DNA from 2 places in the Pseudodesulfovibrio sp. lm2024 genome. Region 1 is predicted to be linked to the other one. Evidence: riboswitches for the same ligand, from Rfam matches in the RefSeq annotation. Region 1 holds a riboswitch; the other holds the start of a gene.
What was found. A riboswitch is a leader RNA that binds a small molecule or an ion and turns the genes downstream of it on or off. The one in region 1 is predicted to bind cobalamin.
Positions count from the first base shown of each region.

Region 1 (5,801 bases):
AGAGCTACGGCAGCCGCTGCGTCAAGCCGCCGGTCATCTACGGCGACGTGTCCCGCCCGACGCCCATGACCGTGGACTGGGCCGTATACGCCCAGTCCCTGACCGACAAGCCCATGAAGGGCATGCTCACCGGCCCGGTGACCATTTTGTGCTGGAGCTTCGTGCGCAACGACATGGGACGCGACGAGGTCTGCCGCCAGATCGCCCTGGCCATGCGCGACGAGGTCCTGGACCTGGAGGCGGCGGGCATCAAGGCCATCCAGATCGACGAGGCCGCCCTGCGCGAGGGCATGCCCATCCGCAGGGCCGAGCAGGCCGACTACCTGCGCTGGGCCGTGGACTGCTTCCGGCTGACGGCCGGGGGCGTCCGGGACGAGACCCAGATCCACTCGCACATGTGCTACAGCGAATTCAACGCCATCCTCTCGGCCATCGCCAGGATGGACGCCGACGTAATCAGCATCGAGGCCAGCCGCAGCAAGATGGAGTTGCTCGACGCCTTCGACGCCGACGAATACCCGGCGGACATAGGCCCGGGCGTGTACGACATCCACAGCCCGCGCGTGCCGTCAGCGGACGAAATCCACTCCCTGCTGCAAAAGGCCCTGGCGGTCGTCCCGGCCCGCAGGCTCTGGGTCAACCCGGACTGCGGGCTGAAGACCCGCGCCTGGCCCGAGACCCTGGCCTCGCTGGACAACATGGTCCGGGCCGCCCGCAGGCTGCGCGAGGAACAACGCTAACCACCACTCCAGACCGGGCGGGAAGAAGGCTTCCCGCCCGCCCCTCACAAGGATACCCCATGAAGATCATCGACCGCATCAAGGACAAATCCCCCTTCCTCTCCCTCGAATTCTTCCCGCCCAAGGAGCGGGAGCAGTGGCCCCGCTTCTTCGGCCAGGTGGAACGGCTGGCCGAACTCGACCCCGTCTTCGCCTCCGTGACCTACGGGGCCGGAGGGTCGTTCCGTGACAACACGCTGGACATCGCCGCCGAGATGCACAAACGGTTCGGGTTGACGGTCATGTCCCACCTGACCTGCGTGGGGGCCGAAAAGCGGTCCATTGCCGAGTACGTCAACCGGCTCCGGGACGCAGGCATCCACGACGTCCTGGCCCTGCGCGGCGACATGCCGGGCAACGAGGAGGATACCTGGAAGGACTTCCGGCACGCCTCGGACCTGGTGGAGTTCGTCAAGGCGGACTGGCCCGAGATGGGCGTGGCCACGGCCTGCTACCCGGACGCCCACCCCGAGTCCCCGTCCATCGACGACGACCTGCGCTGGACCTGCCACAAATTCAACGCGGGCTCGGACTTCGCCGTGACCCAGCTATTCTTCGACGTGCGCCGCTACCGCGACCTGGTCCGCCGATTGGAGTCACGAGGCGTGACCGATCCCGTGCTGCCGGGCATCCTCCCGGTCCTGAGCATGGCGTCCTTAAACCGCATCCTGTCCCTGTGTGGGGCGAATATCCCGCTCAAGCTCTACCTGGAGCTCCAGGAGGCCGACAGGCAAGGCGGCGACGAGGCGGTACGGCGCAAGGGAATCGAGATCGCGCGACGCCAGGTGCGCGAGCTGCTGGACCTCGGCGCGCCCGGTATCCATTTGTATTCCCTGAACAATGCCGATGTCTGCCTGGACATCCTGTCCGAGGTGCCGGAACTGGGCAGCTGACCCGGCAGAGCCGGTTGGGTGAATTCGGCCCTTGCGCTTCACCCCGCCTTTGGCTACTCTCGAGAAGTTCTAGATGTCCTTCAGGTGGCCCCAGGGCCATAACAGGGAATCCGGTGCGAAGCCGGAGCGGTCCCGCCGCTGTAATCCCCTTGAAGGTCCGGCCCACATGCCACTGCCGCGAGGCGGGAAGGCGGGCCGGACGGGGAGAGCCAGAAGACCTACCTGAAGCGTTTCCTGCCGGATGCGGATCGCGGAACCCGCATGCGGACAAGAATGAAGCCCACCCGATAACCGTCGCCGGGTTCGCGGTTCCGCCGCGACACCGTACATCGGCGACAGCGCAGGCAGTTTCACCGCGGCCGCACTTTGACCGTGCGCCGTCCTCCGCGTTGCCTGCAAGAGACTTACATGCCCAGCAAAATCCTCAAACGAGACGGTTGCATCGAAACCTGGTCCACCAAGCGGATCGGCACCGCCATCTTCAAGGCCCTCAAGGGCAGCGGCATCAAGGACCCGCTGCTGGCCGACCGGCTGGCCGGCAAGGTGGCCAAGAAACTCAAGGACGTGGACATCCCCGAACAGGAGCAGGTCCAGGATATGGTCCAGGAAGTCCTCATGGAGGCCCGCCTGTACAAGGTGGCCGAGCGGTACATCATCTACCGCGAAAAAAGGCGCGAGCTGCGCTCCCAGGACGAGGCGTTCCTGGACATCGCCAAGGTCACGGACGGCTACCTGAACAACGTGGACTGGCGGGTCAACGAGAACTCGAACATGACCCATTCCTTCCAAGGGCTGATCCTGCACATGGCCGGTTCGGTCCAGGCCCGGTACATGCTCGAGAAGTACCCCGAGGAGGTCCGCCTGGCCCACACCCACGGCTACTTCCACATCCACGACCTGTCCTTCGGCCTGGCGGGATACTGCTCCGGCTGGTCCCTGCGCGACCTGCTGCTCGAAGGATTCAACCTGCGCGACCGCTGCTCGTCCACCCCGGCCAAGCACTTTGACGCGGCCTGCGGCCAGATGGTCAACTTTCTCGGCACCCTGCAGAACGAATGGGCAGGCGCCCAGGCCTTCAACAACGTGGACACCTACCTGGCCCCGTTCATCCGCAACGACGGGCTGAGCTACCACGACGTCAAGCAGCAGATCCAGAAGCTGCTGCACAACCTCAACGCCACCTCGCGCTGGGGCGGGCAGTCGCCGTTCACCAACTTCACCCTGGACTTCGTGCCGCCCGCGCACATCGCCAAGGAGGCGGTCATCATCGGCGGTGAGCTTCAGGACTCCACCTACGGCGAGTACGCCGAGGAAATGGCCATGTTCAACCGGGCCTTCCTGGAGGTCATGCTCGAAGGCGACGCGGACGGGCGCATCTTCTCCTTCCCCATCCCCACGTACAACGTGACCAAGGACTTCCCCTGGGAATCCGAGGAAGGCAAGCTGCTGCTCAAGATGACCGCCAAGTACGGCGCGCCCTACTTCCAGAACTTCATCAACTCGGACCTCAACCCCGAGGACGTGCGCTCCATGTGCTGCCGTCTGCAGATGGACCTGCGCGAGATCCGCAAAAAGACCGGCGGCCTGTTCGGCGCGGGGGACCTGACCGGATCCATCGGCGTGGTCACCCTGAACCTGCCCAAGCTGGCCTACCTGGCCCACAACGAAGAGGACTTCATGGACCTGGTCACCGAGTACGCCCGGCTGGCCTCGGAGTCCCTGGAGTTCAAGCGCAAGGTGGTCCAGAAGAACCTGGACGCGGGCATGTTCCCGTTCTCCCGGCGCTACCTCAAGAACGGGTTCAAGGGCCACTTCTCGACCATCGGCCTCATCGGCGGCCACGAGGCGTGCATGAACCTGCTGCACAAGGGGCTCGACACCCCGTCCGGCTCCCGGCTCATGCAGCGGGTGCTCAATCTCCTGCGCAGGCTCGTGGTCCAGTTCCAGGAGGATACCGGAAACCTGTACAACCTCGAGGCCACGCCCGGCGAAGGCACCTGCTACCGGCTGGCCAAGATCGACAAGGAGCTGTACGCGGACATTCACACCTCGGGCGACGAGACCCCGTACTACACCAACTCCACTCTGCTGCCCGTGGGCATCAGTTCGGACGTCTTCTTCGCCCTTGAGCACCAGAACGACCTGCAGACGCTGTACAACGGCGGCACGGTCTTCCACACCTTCCTGGGCGAGGCCGCCCCGGACGAGGAGAGCGTGAAGAACTTCCTGCTCAAGGCCATGAGCAAGACCAAGATCCCGTACATCTCGGTCACGCCGACCTTCTCGGTCTGCGAGGACCACGGCTACATCTACGGCGAGCACTTCAACTGCCCGACCTGCGACAAGGAGACCGAGGTCTACACCCGCGTGGTCGGCTACTACCGCCCGGTGGGCCGCTGGAACAAGGGCAAGCAGGAAGAGTACAGGGAACGCGTCGAATACTCGCAGCTGAGCTTCTGCTCGTCGGCCTGCGAACCCGCTTGCGAGCCCGCCGCCTGACCTGATACGGGAACGTGATGATACTCGACGCCAACCAGCTCGCTTCCATCCGGCAGCACAACGACGAGGAACTGCGCAGGGGCAGCCGCGCCACGCACGGCTACCCGGCGCGCACCGTGCAGGACCTCCTGCACACCGTCGAGGCCCTGAAGAAGGAAAAGAAGAAGTGGAAGAAGCTGGCCCAGGACCGGGGCAAGACCCTCAAGGCGATCAGCGACCTGGCATCGGACCAGTCCGACTGACCCCGGCCCCGGCGCGACAAGACAACCAAGGCCCGGCCTGCACCATGCAGGCCGGGCCTTTTTCATGAACTCCCCCTCCAACTCCCCCGCACAGTGCGCATCCTTGAAAGTCGAGCTATCTTTTTTCATTTTCATATGTGTCAATTGACACGTTTTTCATAATGGTGTTATTTAACGCAATCTTTTCCGAAACAAGTACTCAAAGTGAGGAGTTCATGCACGTTTTCATCCAATGCCGTGCGGGCAGGCTGGTCCTGGCCGCATTGGCAGGCCTGCTGGTCCTGTGCACCCTGGCCGCGACCCCGGTCCTGGCCAAGGATACGCTCACCCTGGCGGTCAAGGGCGAGCCGGACGACGGATACGATCCCACCCTGGGCTGGGGGCGCTACGGCAATCCCCTGTTCCAGTCCACCCTGCTCAAGCGCGACGAGAACCTGAACATCGTCAACGACCTGGCCACGGACAAGACCCTGTCCAAGGATGGGCTGACCTGGGACGTGACCATCCGCGAGGACGTCCAATTTTCCGACGGTTCGAAACTGACCGCCGAGGATGTGGCCTACACCTACAACACCGCGGCCAAGGCGGGCGGCAAGGTGGACCTGATCAACATGGACAAGGCCGAGGCCACCGGCGAATACTCCGTGCGCATCACCCTCAAGAAACGCGACACGACCTTCATCAACCGGCTGGTCAGCCTGGGCATCGTGCCCAAGGCACTGCACGGCCCCGGCTACGCGCGCAAGCCCGTGGGCTCCGGCCCGTACAGGATGGTCGAATGGAACGAGGGCCAGCAGATGATCGCGGAAGTGAACCCGCACTATTACGGGGACAAGCCCCACTTCAAGCGGCTGGTCTTCCTGTTCACCGACGAGGACACCTCCTTCGCCGCGGCCAAGGCGGGCAAGGTGGACGTGGTCGTGGTCCCGCAGGCCCTGGCCGTGCAGACCATCCCGGGCATGGTCCTCCACCCGGTCAAGAGTGTGGACAACCGGGGGCTGATGTTCCCCTGCGTGCCGAACACCGGCAAGGTCACGGACAAGGGCGCGCCCATCGGCAACAGCGTGACCGCCGACCCGGCCATCCGCAAGGCCATCGACGTGGCCGTTGACCGCGAGATGCTGGTCAAGGGCGTGCTCGAAGGGTTCGGCCGCCCGGCTTACGGCCCCTGCGACGGCCTGCCCTGGGACAATCCGGAGAACGTCTTCAGGGACGCCGACCCGGACGCCGCGCGCAAGATCCTGGCCGACGCGGGCTGGAAGGACGCGGACGGCGACGGCATCGTCGAAAAGGACGGGGTCAAGGCCGAGTTCACGGTCATCTACCCGGCCGATCGGGCCATCCGCCAGTACCTGGCCCTGGCCGTGGCCGACATGCTCAGGCCCGTG
Region 1 is NZ_CP195092.1:2,915,338-2,921,138, forward strand. Features, by position in the region: gene metE (5-methyltetrahydropteroyltriglutamate--homocysteine S-methyltransferase) at 1-740, shown strand, start outside; gene ACR42D_RS13765 (methylenetetrahydrofolate reductase) at 800-1,672, shown strand; cobalamin riboswitch at 1,738-1,912, shown strand; gene ACR42D_RS13770 (ribonucleoside triphosphate reductase) at 2,081-4,171, shown strand; gene ACR42D_RS13775 (hypothetical protein) at 4,189-4,413, shown strand; gene ACR42D_RS13780 (ABC transporter substrate-binding protein) at 4,629-5,801, shown strand, end outside.

Region 2 (5,801 bases), 1.6 Mb from region 1:
AAGCTTCCCACTTTACCCACAAGATTGAGGATTTCCTGAAAAAAGTACAGTCCGGCGAAGTCGAGTCGACACCGGACAACGTGACCCTGCTCTCGCGCGGGGTGAACATGATATTCCAGGTTCTGGAACAGCTCAGAGAGGGCGACACGGACACCGGGGAACGCGAGGAAGTCCTGGCCCTGATCAAGGAGGCGTCCTCCAGCGAGCAGTCCGAGGGCGAATCCATGGGAGCCGGCGTGGACGTGGAGACCCGGGACGGGGTGACCGTGATCACGGTCAAGGACCCGCGCGTCCACCTGGAGGGCCACGTCAAGCCGATCATTTCGGCCATCCTGTTCATCGAGCCCGGCGACCCGGTGCTCCTGGACCTCGGCGGGGTGCTGACCTTCGGCTCCGGCGCGTGGGCCGCCGTGGCCAGCATGGGCACGACCTTCAAGATCGCGGCCTGCTCCCTTTCGCCGGACGCCAAGCAGACGCTCATCGGGTGGGGCTTCGACAAGACCATCTCCGTTTATCCCGACAGGGAAACCTATTTCACCGCGCAATAAGGGGAAGCCATGCAAGACAGCATCATCCAGTGCATCGAGGACATCGAACAGCAAATCCTCGAAGTGGACGCCACCGGCCAGGGGGTCGAAGCGGTGGTGGACGCACTCGGCCTGTCGTGCATGCAACTCTCCTCGGCCGGGGTCATCGCCCTGCTGGACATGCTCAAGGACGGCATCACGCCCGTCAGCAGCGACATCATCACCTCCCTGCTCGGCATCTGCGAGGCCCAGAAGAAGTTCTTTTTCGCCCTGGGCGGCCTGCTTGAGGGCAGCGCCGACGCTCTGGCCAAGATCAAGCGCTCGCCGTCCGCCCCGGCAGTAGAGGAATCCGAGGAGGACGCGGCCAAGGCGTTCTCGGAACCGCCCACTGCCGAGGCCGACGCGCCCGAGGAAGAGGACGCGCCCGCCGAATCCAAGGCCGACGCCAAGCCCGAGCCCAAGGCCGAATCCAAGGCCGACGCCAAGGGTGCGCCCGCGGCCATCTCCTCCATCCGCGTGGCCACCGACCGGCTCGACCGGGTCATCGAACTGGTGGGCAAGCTCATGGTCACCTACGCGGTCATCGCCCAGGGCGGGGCCACCAGCATGACCCAGATGGCCTCCAGCCTGCGCGAGCTGGACAACGTCATCACCCGGCTCCAGCAGGAGGTCAACGCCATCCGCCTGGTGCCGCTCAAGCAGATTTTCATGCCCATGCACCGGCTGGTCAAGAGCCTGTCCCAGAAGATCGGCAAGAAGCTCGACTTCGAGGTCAAGGGCGACGACCTGGCCCTGGACAAGACCATCGTGGAATCCCTGAACGAGCCCCTGGTCCACCTGCTGCGCAACGCCGTGGACCACGGCCTGGAAGACCCCGAGGGGCGCAAGGCCGCGGGCAAGTCCGAGACCGGCACCGTGACCCTGTCCGCCTGGCGCAAGGGCGACAGCGCCTTCATCCAGGTCGGCGACGACGGGCGCGGCCTGGACCCGGACCGCATCCTGGCCAAGGCGCTGGAAAAGGGGCTGGCCGACCCGGACAAGGAATACGAGACCGAGGAAATCCTCCAGTTCGTCCTCCAGAGCGGCTTTTCCACGGCCGAGAAGATCACCGACGTGTCCGGGCGCGGCGTGGGCATGGACGCGGTGGTCAACGCCATCAAAGTCGCCCTGGACGGCGAGGTGTCCATCAAGAGCACGCTCGGCAAGGGCGCGGCCTTCACCATCGTCATCCCCCTGGACCGCTCGGCCAACGAAGGCATCGTGGACGCCCTGGTCTGCAAGGTGGGCGGCGATACCTTCATCATGCCCAGCCGCGACGTGGTCGAGATCTACATGCCCCGGCACAACGACGTGGTCCAGCTGCCCGACGGCCGCGAGACCGTGGACGTGCGCGGCGAGGTCCATTCCCTGCTCCGCCTGGCCGACCTCCTGGAACTGACCCCGGAGATCGACGACATCGAGATGGCCCAGGCCATCGTGGTCCGGGTGGGCGACTACAAGGGCGCCATCCTGGTGGATGAAGTCCTCCGCCAGCAGCAGGTGGTCATCACCGGCTTCACCGTGCCGGTGCATGAAATCTTCCAGATCCCCATCCTGGGCTACGGCATGATGGGCGAATCCGACGCCCTGGTCATCGACGCCGAGGAGATGATCCAGCAATTCCAGGATCGCATCGCCAAGGCCGCCGACTCGTCCTTGACATAACCGCCGCCCGGAGCATAATCCTCAATCTTCAGGTGTCCTCGGACTCAATAGGGAATCCCGTGCGAATCGGGAGCGGACCCGCCGCCGTGACGTCCTGCCGAACCGCTGCCATTCATGCCACTGGGGTCTCCCTGGGAAGGCGGCAGCGGGAGGGACCAGCCGGAAGACCTGCCTGATGCGCGCAATGGACTTGCCACGGTGGTACGTGGGCTTGCCGCCGAGGTATCGAAGGGATAATACGGACCCCTTCCTCTGAATTCGAAGAGGAAGGGGTTATTCATTTCCCGGACCCGCCCCTTTCGGAGAACATCGATGAACCTGTTCAGAAACTCCATCTTCCTCCTGCTCGTCCTGCTCATGGCCGTACCGGCCCAGGCCGGGCACCACGACGAGGGCCCGGCCAGACCGGCCATCGTCCTGGCCGCCTTCGGCACTTCCTACCCCGAAGCGGTCAAATCCATCCTGAACATCAAGACCAAGGTGGAGGCGGCCAATCCCGGCGTGCCCGTGCGCCTGGCCTTCACCTCGAACATCATCCGCCGCATCTGGCAGAAGCGCCAGGACGACGCGGCCTGGAAGACGGCGCACGCCGACATCCCGGAGGAGGTCCTGTACGTCAAGCACCCCCTGGCCACCATCGCGGACCTCCAGAACGACGGCTACCGCGACATCACCGTGCAGTCCCTGCACGTCTTCGCGGGCGAGGAGTTCCACGACCTGATCACCCTGGTCGGCTCCCTGAAATCCATCCGCACCCTGAAGCCCCGCCACGCGCCCTTTGTCCGCCTGGCTCTGGGCCGTCCGGCCCTGGGCATGCCCGGTGAGGACCATCCCTACACCGAGGACCTGGCCAAGGCCGCCAAGGCCCTCAAGGCCGATGTGGAACACGCCCGCAAGATGAACGCCGCCCTGGTTTACATGGGGCATGGCAACGACTACTTCTCCACCGGCATCTATTCCGAATTCCAGAAGGTGCTGCAGGACGAATACGACTACCCCATCTACATCGGCTGCGTGGAAGGCTTTCCCGGGTTCGACGACATGGCCGCGCAGCTCAAGGGCGCGGGCAAGAAGAACATCCTGCTCAAGCCGTTCATGATCGTGGCCGGCGACCATGCCACCAACGACATGGCGGGCGATGAGGACGACTCGTGGAAGGTCATGCTGACCAAGGCCGGATACAAGGTCACCCCCGACTTGAACGGCCTGGGCATGATGGACGCCTGGGCCGACATCTATGTGGACCACGTCAAGGACGCCATGGCCCAAAAGCAGGGCGCGGAATAGGTTCATGACGACCGCCGCCTCCCGTACCCCCCTTCGCAACGGCCTGACCGTGGCCCTGCTCGCGGCAGCGCTTGCCGGGCTGGCCCTGGCCGCCTGCGGCCTGGGGGTCATCCCCATCCCGCCGGGCGAGGTCCTGCGCGGGCTGCTGAACGGGCTCCGGGGGGCGGCGGATTCGCTGGACACCACCACGGCGGGCATCCTTCTGGACGTCCGCCTACCGCGTATCCTGACCTGCGCGGCCGTGGGCTTCGGCTTGGCCGTGGCGGGCGCGGTCTTCCAGGGACTGCTGCTCAACCCCCTGGCCGACCCGTTCACCCTAGGCGTGTCCTCGGGCGCGGCCTTCGGCGCGGCCCTGGCCCTGCTCCTGGGCCTCTCCTTTTTCGGCCCGGCCACCCTGCCGGTCCTGGCCTTCGCGGGCGCGGCCCTGACCCTCTTCGCGGTCATCTCCCTGGCCGGGCGGGACGGCGAGCTGTCCCCGGCCTCGCTCATCCTTTCAGGGGTCATCGTCTCGGCCATCCTCTCGGCGGGCATCAGCTTCATCAAGTACCTGGCCGACGAGCGGGTCTCGGTCATCGTCTTCTGGCTCATGGGCAGCTTCGTGGGCCGCACCTTGAACGACGCGGCCTTGGCCGGCTCGGCATCCATCGCGGCCTTCGCGATCTGCCTCTACTACGGACGCGACCTGAACATCATGAGCCTGGGCACCCGCTCGGCCCGCAGCCTGGGCGTGGACACCGGCCGGGTGCGCCTGATCCTGCTGGTGACCGCTTCCCTGGTCAGCGCGGTCTGCGTGTCCGTGAGCGGAGTCATTGGCTTTGTCGGGCTGATCGTGCCGCATCTGATGCGCATGGTCGTGGGCCCGGACAACCGCTGGCTGCTGCCCGCCTCGGGCCTGGGCGGGGCCATCCTGCTCCTGCTGGCCGACACCGTGACCCGCGCCCTGCTGCCCCACGAGGTGCCCATCGGCGTGCTCACCGCGCTCATCGGCGGCCCGGTCTTCTGCTGGATCTTCAGCCGCTCCCGGAGGCTGGCCCGTGGATAGCGCCACCTTCACCCTGCAGGACCTCGGCTTCGCCTACGGCGACGCGCCGGTGCTTCGCGGCCTGGACCTGGGGTTCGCCCCGGGCATGGTCCACGGGATCATCGGTCCCAACGGCAGCGGCAAGTCCACCCTGCTCGGCCTGCTGGCCGGACTGCTCGCGCCCACCTCGGGCGCGGCGCGCCTCAACGGCGAGGACGTGTCCGCCTGCCCCCCGGCCCGGCTGGCCGGGCTCTGCGCCCTGGTCTCCCAGGACCAGCCCCTGCGCTTCCCGTTCACCGTGGCCGAGACCGTGCTCATGGGGCGGCACCCGCACATCCCCCGGTTCAGCCGTCCCGGCCCGCGCGACATAAAGCGCGTGGAACAGGCCCTGGCCGCCATGGACCTCACAGGCCTGCGCCACCGCGCCGTGGCCGACCTGTCCGGGGGCGAGCGCCAGCGCACCGCCGTGGCGCGCGGTCTGGCCCAGGACACCCCGGCCCTGCTCCTGGACGAGCCCACCTCGGCCATGGACATCCGCCACGCCATGGCGACCATGGAGGAGCTCGTCCGGCTGGCCGAAGCGGGCCGCACCGTGGTGGCCGTGCTCCACGACCTGAACCTGGCCGCCCGGTACTGCGACAACCTGGTCATGCTGGACAAAGGGGCCGTTCACGCCTATGGCAACGTTTCCCGCACGCTCACTCCCGAAAACATCCACGCGGTCTTCGGCGTGCGCGCCGCCGTTCTGGAAACCGAATACGGACCGCACATCGTCTATATCCAAGGAAACTGATCTTGAAACGCCTCTTCTTCACCCTCGCCTTCATCCTGTTCCTCTGCTCCACGGCCCAGGCCCGGACCATCACCGACGACTCGGGCCGGACCGTCTCCTTCGACAAACCGTTCACCCGGATCATCTCCCTGTACGGCGCGCACACCGAAAACCTCTTTTCCCTCGGCCTGGACGAGCAGATCATCGGCGTGTCCACCGACGAGGACTACCCGGCCGCCGCCCTGGGCAAGCCCGCCTTCAACGCCCGCGACGGGGTGGAGAAGTTCCTGGCCGCCAAGCCCGACCTGATCCTGATCCGGCCCATGCACATGCGCGCCTACGCCGGGCTGTGGAACGCGCTCGCCCGCCACGGCGTCACCGTGGTCTCGCTCCAGCCCGACTCCATTGAGGCCATGTTCGGCTACTGGCGCACCCTGGGGGCCCTGACCGGCCGCCAGGCCAAGGCCGAATACATGATCGAGGACTTCCG
Region 2 is NZ_CP195092.1:1,336,216-1,342,016, reverse strand. Features, by position in the region: gene ACR42D_RS06065 (Hpt domain-containing protein) at 1-548, shown strand, start outside; gene ACR42D_RS06060 (chemotaxis protein CheA) at 558-2,231, shown strand; cobalamin riboswitch at 2,245-2,421, shown strand; gene ACR42D_RS06055 (sirohydrochlorin cobaltochelatase) at 2,544-3,518, shown strand; gene ACR42D_RS06050 (FecCD family ABC transporter permease) at 3,523-4,560, shown strand; gene ACR42D_RS06045 (ABC transporter ATP-binding protein) at 4,553-5,332, shown strand; gene ACR42D_RS06040 (ABC transporter substrate-binding protein) at 5,335-5,801, shown strand, end outside.
Region 2: it holds a riboswitch for cobalamin, as region 1 does, so the genes downstream of both, ACR42D_RS06055 (sirohydrochlorin cobaltochelatase) here and ACR42D_RS13770 (ribonucleoside triphosphate reductase) in region 1, are expected to answer to the same signal.